2 regions of the Virgibacillus proomii genome follow, and region 1 is predicted to be linked to the other one. Evidence: riboswitches for the same ligand, from Rfam matches in the RefSeq annotation. Region 1 holds a riboswitch; the other holds the start of a gene.
The links. Region 1 has a riboswitch for thiamine pyrophosphate ahead of thiT (energy-coupled thiamine transporter ThiT). Riboswitches for the same ligand answer to the same signal wherever they lie in the genome.

Region 1 (5,325 bases):
TAGAACCTGCTTCTATATAGTTTGCCATGGAAATTGCAATGGTAGCTTTCCAGCCTGTTACTTCCTTTGCTGCGAACCTTCTTTTACTCATTAGCCTTTCCTCCTAAATAAAAAATGGGTCTAATCCATATGGAATACTTCTTCTAAATGAACAGTTACTGGACTATCATCTGAATTCGTTTTCATAATTGGTGCCATAAATTCCCACCATTTTTGATTTATTTTTGTTTTTGCCATATTGGTCCATAATTTTTCATCTTGAATTTCTACATAACCAAATAATTTATTCGTTTCTTTCTCTAAAAAAATCGAATAATTTTTAGCGCCATGTTTCCGAAGTTCATGGATCATTTCCGGCCAAATTTCTTGATGACGATTCATATATTCCTCGTGCTTATCAGGATAAACTGTCATGACAAAAGCTTTTCTAATCATTCAACATCATCCTTTTTTGATATTTTAAAAAGAAAATGAACGCCTCATGAGAACGATTACATTTTACTTACATGTTAATCATAATGCTAAACAAACAAAAAGTCAACACATATTAGTTTTATTTATATTTGTTTATTTGTTTTTATGTTTGATTTTATTGTTTTTGGTTTTTAACGAGGGGCAAGAATTATACCACCTTTTTATTTGGTTATGTATATCCATTGCATATAAAAATAATTTCTCACATTCGACATAACGAATAATATCCACACGACAACGTTTCGTGAAGGAAAACAAAAGCTAAAAACGCTCGGTTAACGGCTTACAAACTGAATACCTGGCGAGATAAAGAGAACTTCATTTAAAGAGTTTTTTCCCTGTCTTGAAAAATCACGGCACTTATTCAAGAGGCTTTCTCTTCCTTGAAAAATCGCGGTGTATCACTACGTAGCAACTCTGTCCTGTCGACTCGAACAAATCGGGGACTTAGGAGCCGTTTTTCTCATCAGTACTCAAAAATCATAAGCAAATCTTTGAAATGAGAAAAATACGGATTCTTACATTCGGGATAAAGAAAACATGCTTCTAAAACAGAGGGGTGTTGACGCCTGTGAGCGGCAAGCCCACTTTTAGTCGGTTTTCCATTAGATTCCAACCGATGTTAGCTTATCGTAGGAAGGTGAGCACGGTAGTTTGATCGCTTTAGCTAAACAGCAGCAAGCGAACTACTTTCAAAAAAAGTTTCACCATGCGAAACGGATATAGCATCGAACTGTTCCTATAATTTCCTTTTGTCATCTAAAATTTATTATTGTACTTTTGGTATTTTCCACTGTCATCCAACAATATAAATAGTTAATATACAATAAAATTAAAAACCTTGAGAGACTAGGAGTCAATCAAGGTTAAGTTTGTTTCTTATCCTTCATTTTTTACAATTTTAGCGCATTATTCGCTTTTGACGTTTAGCTAATCAACAGTAGTATTTTCATTTAGGAAACTTTTTCCGATTTATTCCTAGAACTGCTATTCTCCATAATGATTCTGGGAGCACTGGCTAAAACAGCAACCAGTATAACAGAACATAAAACAAAAGCACCTAACATGGTCGTTCCATTTGCTACTAAGGAATAAATAACTGGGGACATACCATCTGGTGCATACTTTCCCCAAAAAACAACACCAGCTATAAAATGCCAAAAGTAGCGAGCGAGACTGCCTACCAAAGTTGCTAATACAATCCATGCCAATGCCGCTTTTTTATGCCCATTTTGAAAGGACTTTTGAATAACAGTGTAAAAAAGCCCGCCAAATCCAACAAAAGCAAACGCAATAAAATATTCTATCATAAACTGAACTGGTGTTACATAGACCGCATCTCCAAATACTACTTGTAAAAGTCCCCATAAGAAACCGGATAACAGCCCGGCTACTACCCCTCTGCGAAATGCTAGAATAAAAATTGGTACCATTGCAAAAGAAATGGAAATTGCTGGTGATATCTTAATAGAAGGCAATATGTCTAAAATAAATGCAAATGCTGCAAAAAAAGCTACCTCAATCATCACCAATAGTCGTAAATTTTGCATCAAAAATACTCCCCTTTCATGATATGAAACCTCAAGGAGAGCGTAGTGATACACGTTAAGTGTTGTATGTGTGAAAGATTTTATTTATCCCATGATGGTATGGCAAAAGCAACTTACTTTTACGTATTAAAAATAAAAGTAGACTGTACCTATGGGATAAACATAATCGTCGTTTTCCACATCCCTACGCTAGTACTAACTAACAGGTTCAAAGGGTCAGAACAGAGTTGTTCACTCTCAGCAAAAAAGCTCCCCTTGTGGTTTCTAAATATATTTTATTTTCATTATAATAGATAAACTTCTTTATGAACAGTGTTTTAGGTTTTTTTATTAAGGTTATTAAATATTTTTGTAGATAAAAGAAGGGACAATTCAGACATAAATGCCAACGATTAAGTCTTGGTATTTATAAGTAATCTCGACTTGTAGCTATCTACTATCAAACGTGCATAAACACAAATAGCTAATCCTAGTTTTAAAAAACATAAAAACCCTGGAAACATTACTTTAGAGACCAGTGATAAAAAAAACAAACTAGTGCAACCAAATCTTTAATCAATCATGTGTATTGTTTCTCAAAATAATTTTGATACTCCCCACTTATAATTTGTTTCCACCACTGCTGATTATCGATGTACCATTGAACTGTATGAACAATTCCGGTGTCAAAAGTAAAAGTAGGTTTCCAACCTAACTTTTCTAGTTTAGAAGGATCAATTGCATACCGTTTATCATGACCTAGGCGATCTTTTACAAACTCAATTAATTCTTCTGATTTACCTAAAGTTTTTATAATCGTTCTAACAACTTCTAAATTAGTTCGTTCATTATGACCACCTATATTATAAACCTCCCCATTGGCACCCTGATGTAATACAAGGTCAATGGCTGCGCAATGATCATGGACATGTAACCAGTCACGAATATTTTTTCCATCGCCATACAGTGGAACATTTTCATCGTTAAGTACTTTCGAAATGGTTAAAGGAACCAACTTCTCTGGGAAATGATATGGTCCATAATTGTTGGAACAGCGTGTGATATTCATTGATAGTTTATAGGTTTCATGATAGGAACGGACTAATAGATCAGCGGCTGCTTTACTTGCGCTGTATGGACTATTCGGCTGAAGAGATGTTTCCTCTGTGAAAAATTTTGTTGAATCAAAATCTAACTCCCCATATACTTCATCTGTAGAGACATGGACAAACTTCGAAACATCTACAGCCTTTGCAGCATCTAGAAGGATTTGGGTGCCTAATACATTTGTGCATATGGAAATTTCTGGTAGGGATACTTGTCTACCATAAATTGCACGAAGTTACCACCTATAAATCCAGCTCCACCAGTCACTAGCACTTTCTTCGTTATCATTTTTATTTTACCCCTTGATTTAATTCATTCAGGTAATAGGCTAAAGCTTCTTGCCAAGTTGGTAAGGTAGTAAAACCATTTTCGATTAATTTAGCTTTAGACAATCGTGAATTTTTCGGTCTAATTGCTGAGTAGGAAAACTTCAAACCAAGAAAGGTAGTTGGAGTGATGAACAACACCCATAGGATCACATTCTACATAACGCACTGGGATTTCATCACTTTTAACCCACTTCATATAGTCTCTAGTCCCTCTCTTCCTTGTTTCTTGGATAAATTAACTTGCTTTAGAATCCTACTGACACAAAGGTACCAGTTCCCTTTAGTTAAACCTAAATAGTCGAACAGACAATAAGAGGAATACAACTCCCATACTAAATAAAACCGTAACGGGTAAAAGTATTGAATTCAACCCTTCTCCGTAAATTAGCAAGTTATTAAAACCACCCATTGGCCAGGCAGTTAGTGTCACATGAGCCACTTTCTGTAACCATTCAGGTACAATGTATAAAGGCCACCATGACCCTCCTAACACAGACATTGATAAGACGATTAATAAAGATACTCCATTGGCTTGGGCACGCGTTTTACATAATGAAGCAATGATCATTGCAAGCCCTGTAGCTGCAAACGCAGTGGCAACTATTAAGATAATTAATCCTAGAATTGAGTTACCTAACCACATTCCAAACGCAAAATGGCCAACAGTGAATAAGACAAACATTTGAAATAATGCGGTTAAGAAATTGGATAACATTTTTCCACTCAAGATGGATAATCTAGATATTGGAAGGCTTTGCAGTTTTCGTAATGTTCCACGATCACGCTCATCTAACAAACTTGTAGCAGCGGTTGCGGTCCCTAATAATACAAACATCACCGCATATCCAGGTACGTTGGATTCAAAAGGTGTAGCCTTTCGCACTCCTTTATCCAATTCCGCATTTTCTACATTAACTGTTATTGGTGGGTTGTTGACATACTCCTCACTTTTTTCTTTGATAAAATTGATCTCTTCGGATGGATCAACTTTTACCCTATGCATTTGTTCAATTTTAAATACTGAGCTTTGCAGTACTGTAATTGCAACTTTATTAGACACTTGTCCCATGGATAATTTAGATGTATATTGAGAGACAACATCTGTTACTACACCAGGAATAACTTTATCAACTGGATCAGCTATAACAGTAACTTCAGCATAATCTCCTTCTTCCACTTTTTTAGAGAACCCCTCCGGTATAACAATTGCCGCTTTTGTTTCAGTTAACATACGCTTTGCCTTTTTTATAGTCATAGGTTGTTTCTCACCTTTGGAATTCTTATAGGTCTTTACTAATTTCAATGCCTGAGTATCTTGTAAAACATCTAGTAGACCATTGGTCGCCTCTCCCACATCATTCACTACAATTGGAACTGAAAATTGCTCAACCTCACCTTCCGTAAACATTCCTGACAACGCAAAACTAGCAATTGCAATAACAATTATTGGTGTCATAATTAAATATGCAAGTCCAGGAATATCACGCAAGAATATATGTAAATCCTTAGCTGCTATATGCCATATTTTCATATTCAATCCTCCTTTCTAATCGCGTAACTTTTTACCGGTAAGCTTAAGAAAGACATCTTCAAGATTTGACTCCCTAACATTAAACTTACCTACTTTGATACCTTCTTGCCTGATTATCCTTAACACTCTTTCTGTAACTTCTACTATATTAGAAGATTGAATATAAATAGTACTATTGACTAGATTAACGAGATCTACATTAGGAACATTTTGAATTTTCTCAGTAACCATATGTTCCATAGTATTAACTTGAATCTCCAGTTGTTTTTCGCCATGTTTATTTATTAAAGCTGATGTATAGTCCACATCTAAAATCTCACCTTAATCATAAATTGCTACCCTATTACATAAGGCT
Region 2 (5,325 bases), 730 kb from region 1:
GCGGTGCTTCAACTGGGGAGTATGAAGCAGTTGAATTACGCGATGGTGATGAAAATCGTTATTTAGGAAAAGGTGTTTTAAAAGCAGTACAAAATGTGAATGAAATTATTGCACCTGAATTAATTGGCATTGATGTGACACGTCAAAATATTATCGATTCCCTAATGATTGAGCTTGATGGAACAGATAATAAAGGAAAGCTTGGAGCTAATGCTATCCTTGGAGTTTCTATGGCTGTTGCACATGCTGCTGCAAGTTATTTAGAAATGCCGCTTTATAACTATCTCGGAGGATTTAACGCAAAAACATTGCCTACTCCAATGATGAACATTCTAAATGGTGGAGAGCATGCAGATAACAACGTAGATATTCAAGAATTCATGATCATGCCTGTAGGAGCAGAAACATTTAAAGAAGCATTACGTACCGGAGCAGAAATTTTTCATTCCTTGAAAAAAGTATTAAAGTCAAAAGGATACAATACAGCTGTTGGTGATGAAGGTGGATTTGCACCAAACCTTTCCTCTAACGAAGAGGCATTACAAACAATTGTAGAAGCAATTGAAGCTGCTGGATATAAAACAGGAGAAGAAGTTAAACTTGCAATGGACGTCGCTGCTTCTGAAATGTATGAAAATGGCAAATACAATTTGAAAGGCGAAGGTGTTGTTCGTACTGCTGAAGAAATGGTTGACTGGTATGAAGATATGATTAATAAATATCCAATCATTTCTATTGAAGACGGCTTAGACGAAAATGACTGGGAAGGATTTAAACTTCTAACGGAACGCCTTGGCAAAAAGGTTCAACTAGTTGGAGACGACTTGTTTGTTACAAATACAGCTAAACTATCTAAAGGTATTGAACAAGGTATTGGAAACTCTATTTTAGTAAAAGTAAACCAAATCGGTACATTAACAGAAACATTTGAAGCAATCGAAATGGCAAAACGTGCAGGCTATACTGCAGTTATTTCTCATCGTTCTGGTGAAACAGAGGATGCAACCATTGCTGATATTGCTGTAGCAACCAATGCAGGCCAAATTAAAACGGGTGCACCTTCACGTACAGACCGTGTAGCTAAGTACAATCAATTACTACGTATTGAAGATGAACTAGCTGGCATGGGTGAATACGCTGGAAAAACTGCATTCTATAATCTAAACACAAAATAATAAAGAACAAATCTTGATATGCTCCCCTAAGGTAGACAGATTAAAAAGATAAAAAATCTGTTTCCCTTCGGGGATTTTTTTATGCCTAATGTAAGGCGAGTAAGGTAAAGAATATAAGTTCGAAGGTTCTGTATCATTTCTAAGGGAACACTTTATGCGTACTTAAAGCAACTCCACAAAGGGGGGATTTTTTCGAAGTAACGGGCTAGAAGAAACAGCCGGATACATATAAATAAAAGTTGTTTAAGGGTAAACTAGAATAATGTCGACAGGTTAATATATATCTTTATTATGATAGGTGATAGCATAGCAATTAGTGGTTACTTAAATTTTTAATGAGGGGGTTTTTTCATTTGAATAAGACTAAAAATTGGATGCAAATCTTTAATCCTAGTTGGGGAAGGCACGAATTAAGTTATAACGATGATACAAGAAAAGGTGATTAGATGAGAGATAAGAGAAAACGTAAAATACATTTCGTAGGATATCTTATTTTCTTGGTTTTACTCTTCTTTTGCTATTTTCTTTTACCTGGAGAACAATTTTTAATTTCTCTATGGATATTAATTGGTTTACTTGCAGTGTTTAACATTTATTTGTTTTTTGTACCTTCTGATGATAATAAAATGTGACTGATACGTAATGGAAGATATCCTGTTGTAAGGTGTGCGTAAGAATCTTACTTCACGAGTTATAGGGAATACAAAGAAGGCTAAGTGGGAGATAACGGCAGCTACATCCCGATTCGTTTAGGTTGACAGAGAGAGTAGGCTTCGATAGCGATACAGCGAGGTTTTTCAAGACAGAGTATGCTTTGATAGCCACATCACGATTTTCCAAGGAAGGAAAGCTTCGGTAGCAATACATCAGGACTTTTAAAGGAGGACAAGGAAAACTTCAACAGCGACATATCGTGGTCAAGGTTTAGCCTGTGTTTTACTTCTCAATAAGGGATGCAGGAAAAGACTACTGAATGAATACATTATAAGGAGGATCTCTTCTAGCTCACCCTCTTTTCGTTCATCTTTTTACTCGAGTATTTTACACCTTCCGATATACAGTATCTTTATTCAACCGTTAGATTATCCATTCGTAACTTTAGGCTGAACTCTTCTTCTGTTAACTAATTTGATAATTGCTTATCTCCTTTAAATTAATAGAAATCTTACTATTGCATCCTTTTACCATCACAAGGAAAGAAATAGCCTCTTTTACATGAGGATGGAATTTTATAGAAACAAAGAGAACGTCTAATTTAAGCAGCATACAGATAAAATATTCCCCATATAAAAGCGGAATTAGAAACGGGTCGTCTTTTGGAAAATGCTTGATTAATGGACATGAATATGGCATAGTTACTAATGGATAAACAAAAAATAAACATAAGCGTTGTAGGGGAACCAGTGTTGCTGGTTGAGATTGTATCCATAAGATACTAGACTCTTAGAACCTGATCTGGGTAAAGCCAGCGTAGGGAACATGTTTTGATTAGCAATAGTTGCATGTGCGAAAGCCCTAGGTGTACGAAACCACCTAAGGCTTTTTTTACGTGAGGAAGAAGGAGTCGACGTTTTAGTTTAGCGCAACCAGGCAGGTCGCCAGTGTACGTCCGTTTTCGATTTTATACCTTACATAGCTATGTTTGTACAAGGAGGAAATTATGTTGAAGAGACTCATTATTTTTGCCCTTATCACTGCTTTACTTACAGCCTGTAATACAAATGGAGAAGAGAAGAAGAAAAAAGGTGATCAAGCTAAAGAACTAAAAAAAGTATCTGTAGTTTTGGATTGGACACCAAACACAAACCATACCGGACTATATGTAGCGAAAGAAAAAGGGTATTTTAAAGATGAAGGACTCGATGTAGAAATTAAGATGCCTGGAGAAGCAGGAGCAGACCAGCTAGTAGCATCAGGAAAAGCAGATTTTGGTGTTAGTTATCAGGAAGGAATTACAGAGGCACGGGTTCAAGATATTCCGATCATCTCCATTGCAGCAATCATTCAACATAACACATCCGGGTTTGCTTCGTTAAAAGAAAAAAACATTACGAAGCCAAAAGACTTCGAAGATAAAACATATGGAGGATGGGGTGCTCCTGTAGAAAAAGCGGTACTCAGTTCGTTAATGAAGCAAGAAGATGCTAATGTGGAAAAAGTAAATATTGTTAATATGGGGGAGACGGACTTTTTTACAGCTGTAAATCGAGATATTGATTTCGCTTGGATTTATTACGGGTGGACAGGAGTAGAAGCAGAGCTCCGAAATGAAGAATTAAATATGATTTACCTCACAGATTACTCGGAGAAACTAGATTATTACACGCCTGTTTTAGCAACAAATGAAGACATGATTAAAAAAGATCCCGAAACCATTAAAAAATTTTTATCGGCAGTAACAAAAGGATATGAACTAGCGATTGACAATCCAGAAGAAGCCGCAAATATTTTAATCGAAGCAGTTCCTGATCTTGATGAAGAACTGGTAAAAGCAAGTCAAAAATGGCTAGCTGATAAGTATCAAGATGATGCAAAGAGATGGGGAGAGCAACAACTGGAAGTTTGGGATAATTACGCATCTTGGATGTATGAAAATAAATTATTAGATAAACCATTAGATAGTGAAAAAGCATTTACCAATGAATTTTTACCTAAATAAATATTAAATTAACTATTCAAAGGAGGAATCGTCATGGCCAATTCCCTTGTGAGCATTCAGATTATCCCAAAAACAAAAAATGGGGAAGATGTTATACCTTATGTAGATGAAGCAATTGCAATTATTGATCAAGCTGAAGTCCGTTATCAAGTCAATCCATTGGAAACGACAATGGAGGGTGAGTTATCCGAGTTATTAACTGTCATTGAAAAAATGAATGAGCGAATGACTGAACTTGGATGCCCAAGTGTAATTTCACAAGTAAAAATATTTTATCAGCCTACAGGTGCTTCGATGGATAAATTAACGGAGAAGTATCGCTAATGAGGAAGAAATTATTAAAGGGATGGCGGCCGGTTTTGGTCCTCATCCTTTTCATGCTTAGCTGGGAGTTTATCTGTTCTTGGTTTCATGTACCTGAGTGGTTACTTCCTGCACCATCAATTATTTTACAAGAAGCGATTACAGGCTGGTCAGACTATGTTCATCATTTAGTCTCGACGATTCAGTTAACGATTGTTGGATTTTTAGTCGGCAGTAGTGTTGGTATTTTGGTTGCTGTTTGTCTCCATCTTATACCTGGGATGCGCGAGGCCTTTTATCCAATTTTAATTATTTCCCAAAATATTCCAATTATCATCTTGGCACCATTGCTTGTTATTTGGTTCGGATTTGGAATATTGCCTAAGATAATTGTTATTATACTAGTTTGCTTTTTTCCTATTACCATTGCTGCTCTTGATGGATTTCGGCAAACAAGTGAGGAATTAAAGCATTATATGCAAATGGCAGGTGCAAATAAACAGCAAATTTTCTTGAAGCTGGAGTGGCCATATGCACTGCCCTCATTATTTAGTGGATTAAAAATATCTGCCACGTATAGTGTGATGGGAACGGTCATTTCAGAGTGGCTAGGTTCTAGTGAAGGTATCGGATATTACATGACTTTAGCCTCTTCTTCGTTTCGGACAGATCGTGTATTTGTAGCTATTTTATTTATCGTCGTATTAAGTTTGTTATTTTTTCTGCTGCTAACGTATTTAGAACAAAAAGTTATTCGTTGGAAGCTGATTGAAGAAGGAGATCACCATGGGTAAATTAGAAATTGAAAGGATTCAAAAATCATATGGCGATAATCAAGTATTAGCCGACATTTCCTTTACCGTCCAAGATGGAGAATTTGTCGCTATCCTAGGGCCATCTGGAAGCGGGAAAAGTACATTGTTTCGTCTAATAGGCGGAATTAGTACACCAGATGCCGGTACCATTCGCCTCAATCATAAAGATATAACAGGTTTACGCGGCTTTATTAGCTATATGCCACAGGCTAGTTCACTTCTGCCTTGGCGGACGGTCTTAAAAAATGTCATGCTTGGAAAAGAAATTGTAGATAGTAAAACGAATGAAGAGCAAGCATTAGAAATGATTGCTCGTGCTGGGCTGGCAGGCTATGAGTATGCTTACCCACATCAATTATCAGGTGGGATGAAA

Region 2: linked by a shared signal. The riboswitch ahead of BN1066_RS13920 (ABC transporter substrate-binding protein) and the one ahead of thiT (energy-coupled thiamine transporter ThiT) in region 1 are both predicted to bind thiamine pyrophosphate.

The regions. Positions count from the first base shown of each region.
Region 1 covers NZ_FUFN01000010.1:642,904-648,228, reverse strand. The annotation lists gene BN1066_RS10945 (MFS transporter) at 1-91, opposite strand, end outside; gene rhaM (L-rhamnose mutarotase) at 121-435, opposite strand; gene thiT (energy-coupled thiamine transporter ThiT) at 1,428-2,024, opposite strand; TPP riboswitch at 2,189-2,290, opposite strand; partial or broken gene BN1066_RS10930 (dTDP-glucose 4,6-dehydratase) at 2,584-3,398, opposite strand; gene BN1066_RS10920 (ABC transporter permease) at 3,720-4,970, opposite strand; gene BN1066_RS20800 (ATP-binding protein DrrA1-3 family domain-containing protein) at 4,986-5,276, opposite strand; partial or broken gene BN1066_RS20795 (ABC transporter ATP-binding protein) at 5,292-5,325, opposite strand, start outside.
Region 2 covers NZ_FUFN01000010.1:1,370,435-1,375,759, forward strand. The annotation lists gene eno (phosphopyruvate hydratase) at 1-1,175, shown strand, start outside; TPP riboswitch at 2,559-2,669, shown strand; gene BN1066_RS13920 (ABC transporter substrate-binding protein) at 2,836-3,834, shown strand; gene BN1066_RS13925 (thiamine-binding protein) at 3,868-4,158, shown strand; gene BN1066_RS13930 (ABC transporter permease) at 4,158-4,931, shown strand; gene BN1066_RS13935 (ABC transporter ATP-binding protein) at 4,924-5,325, shown strand, end outside.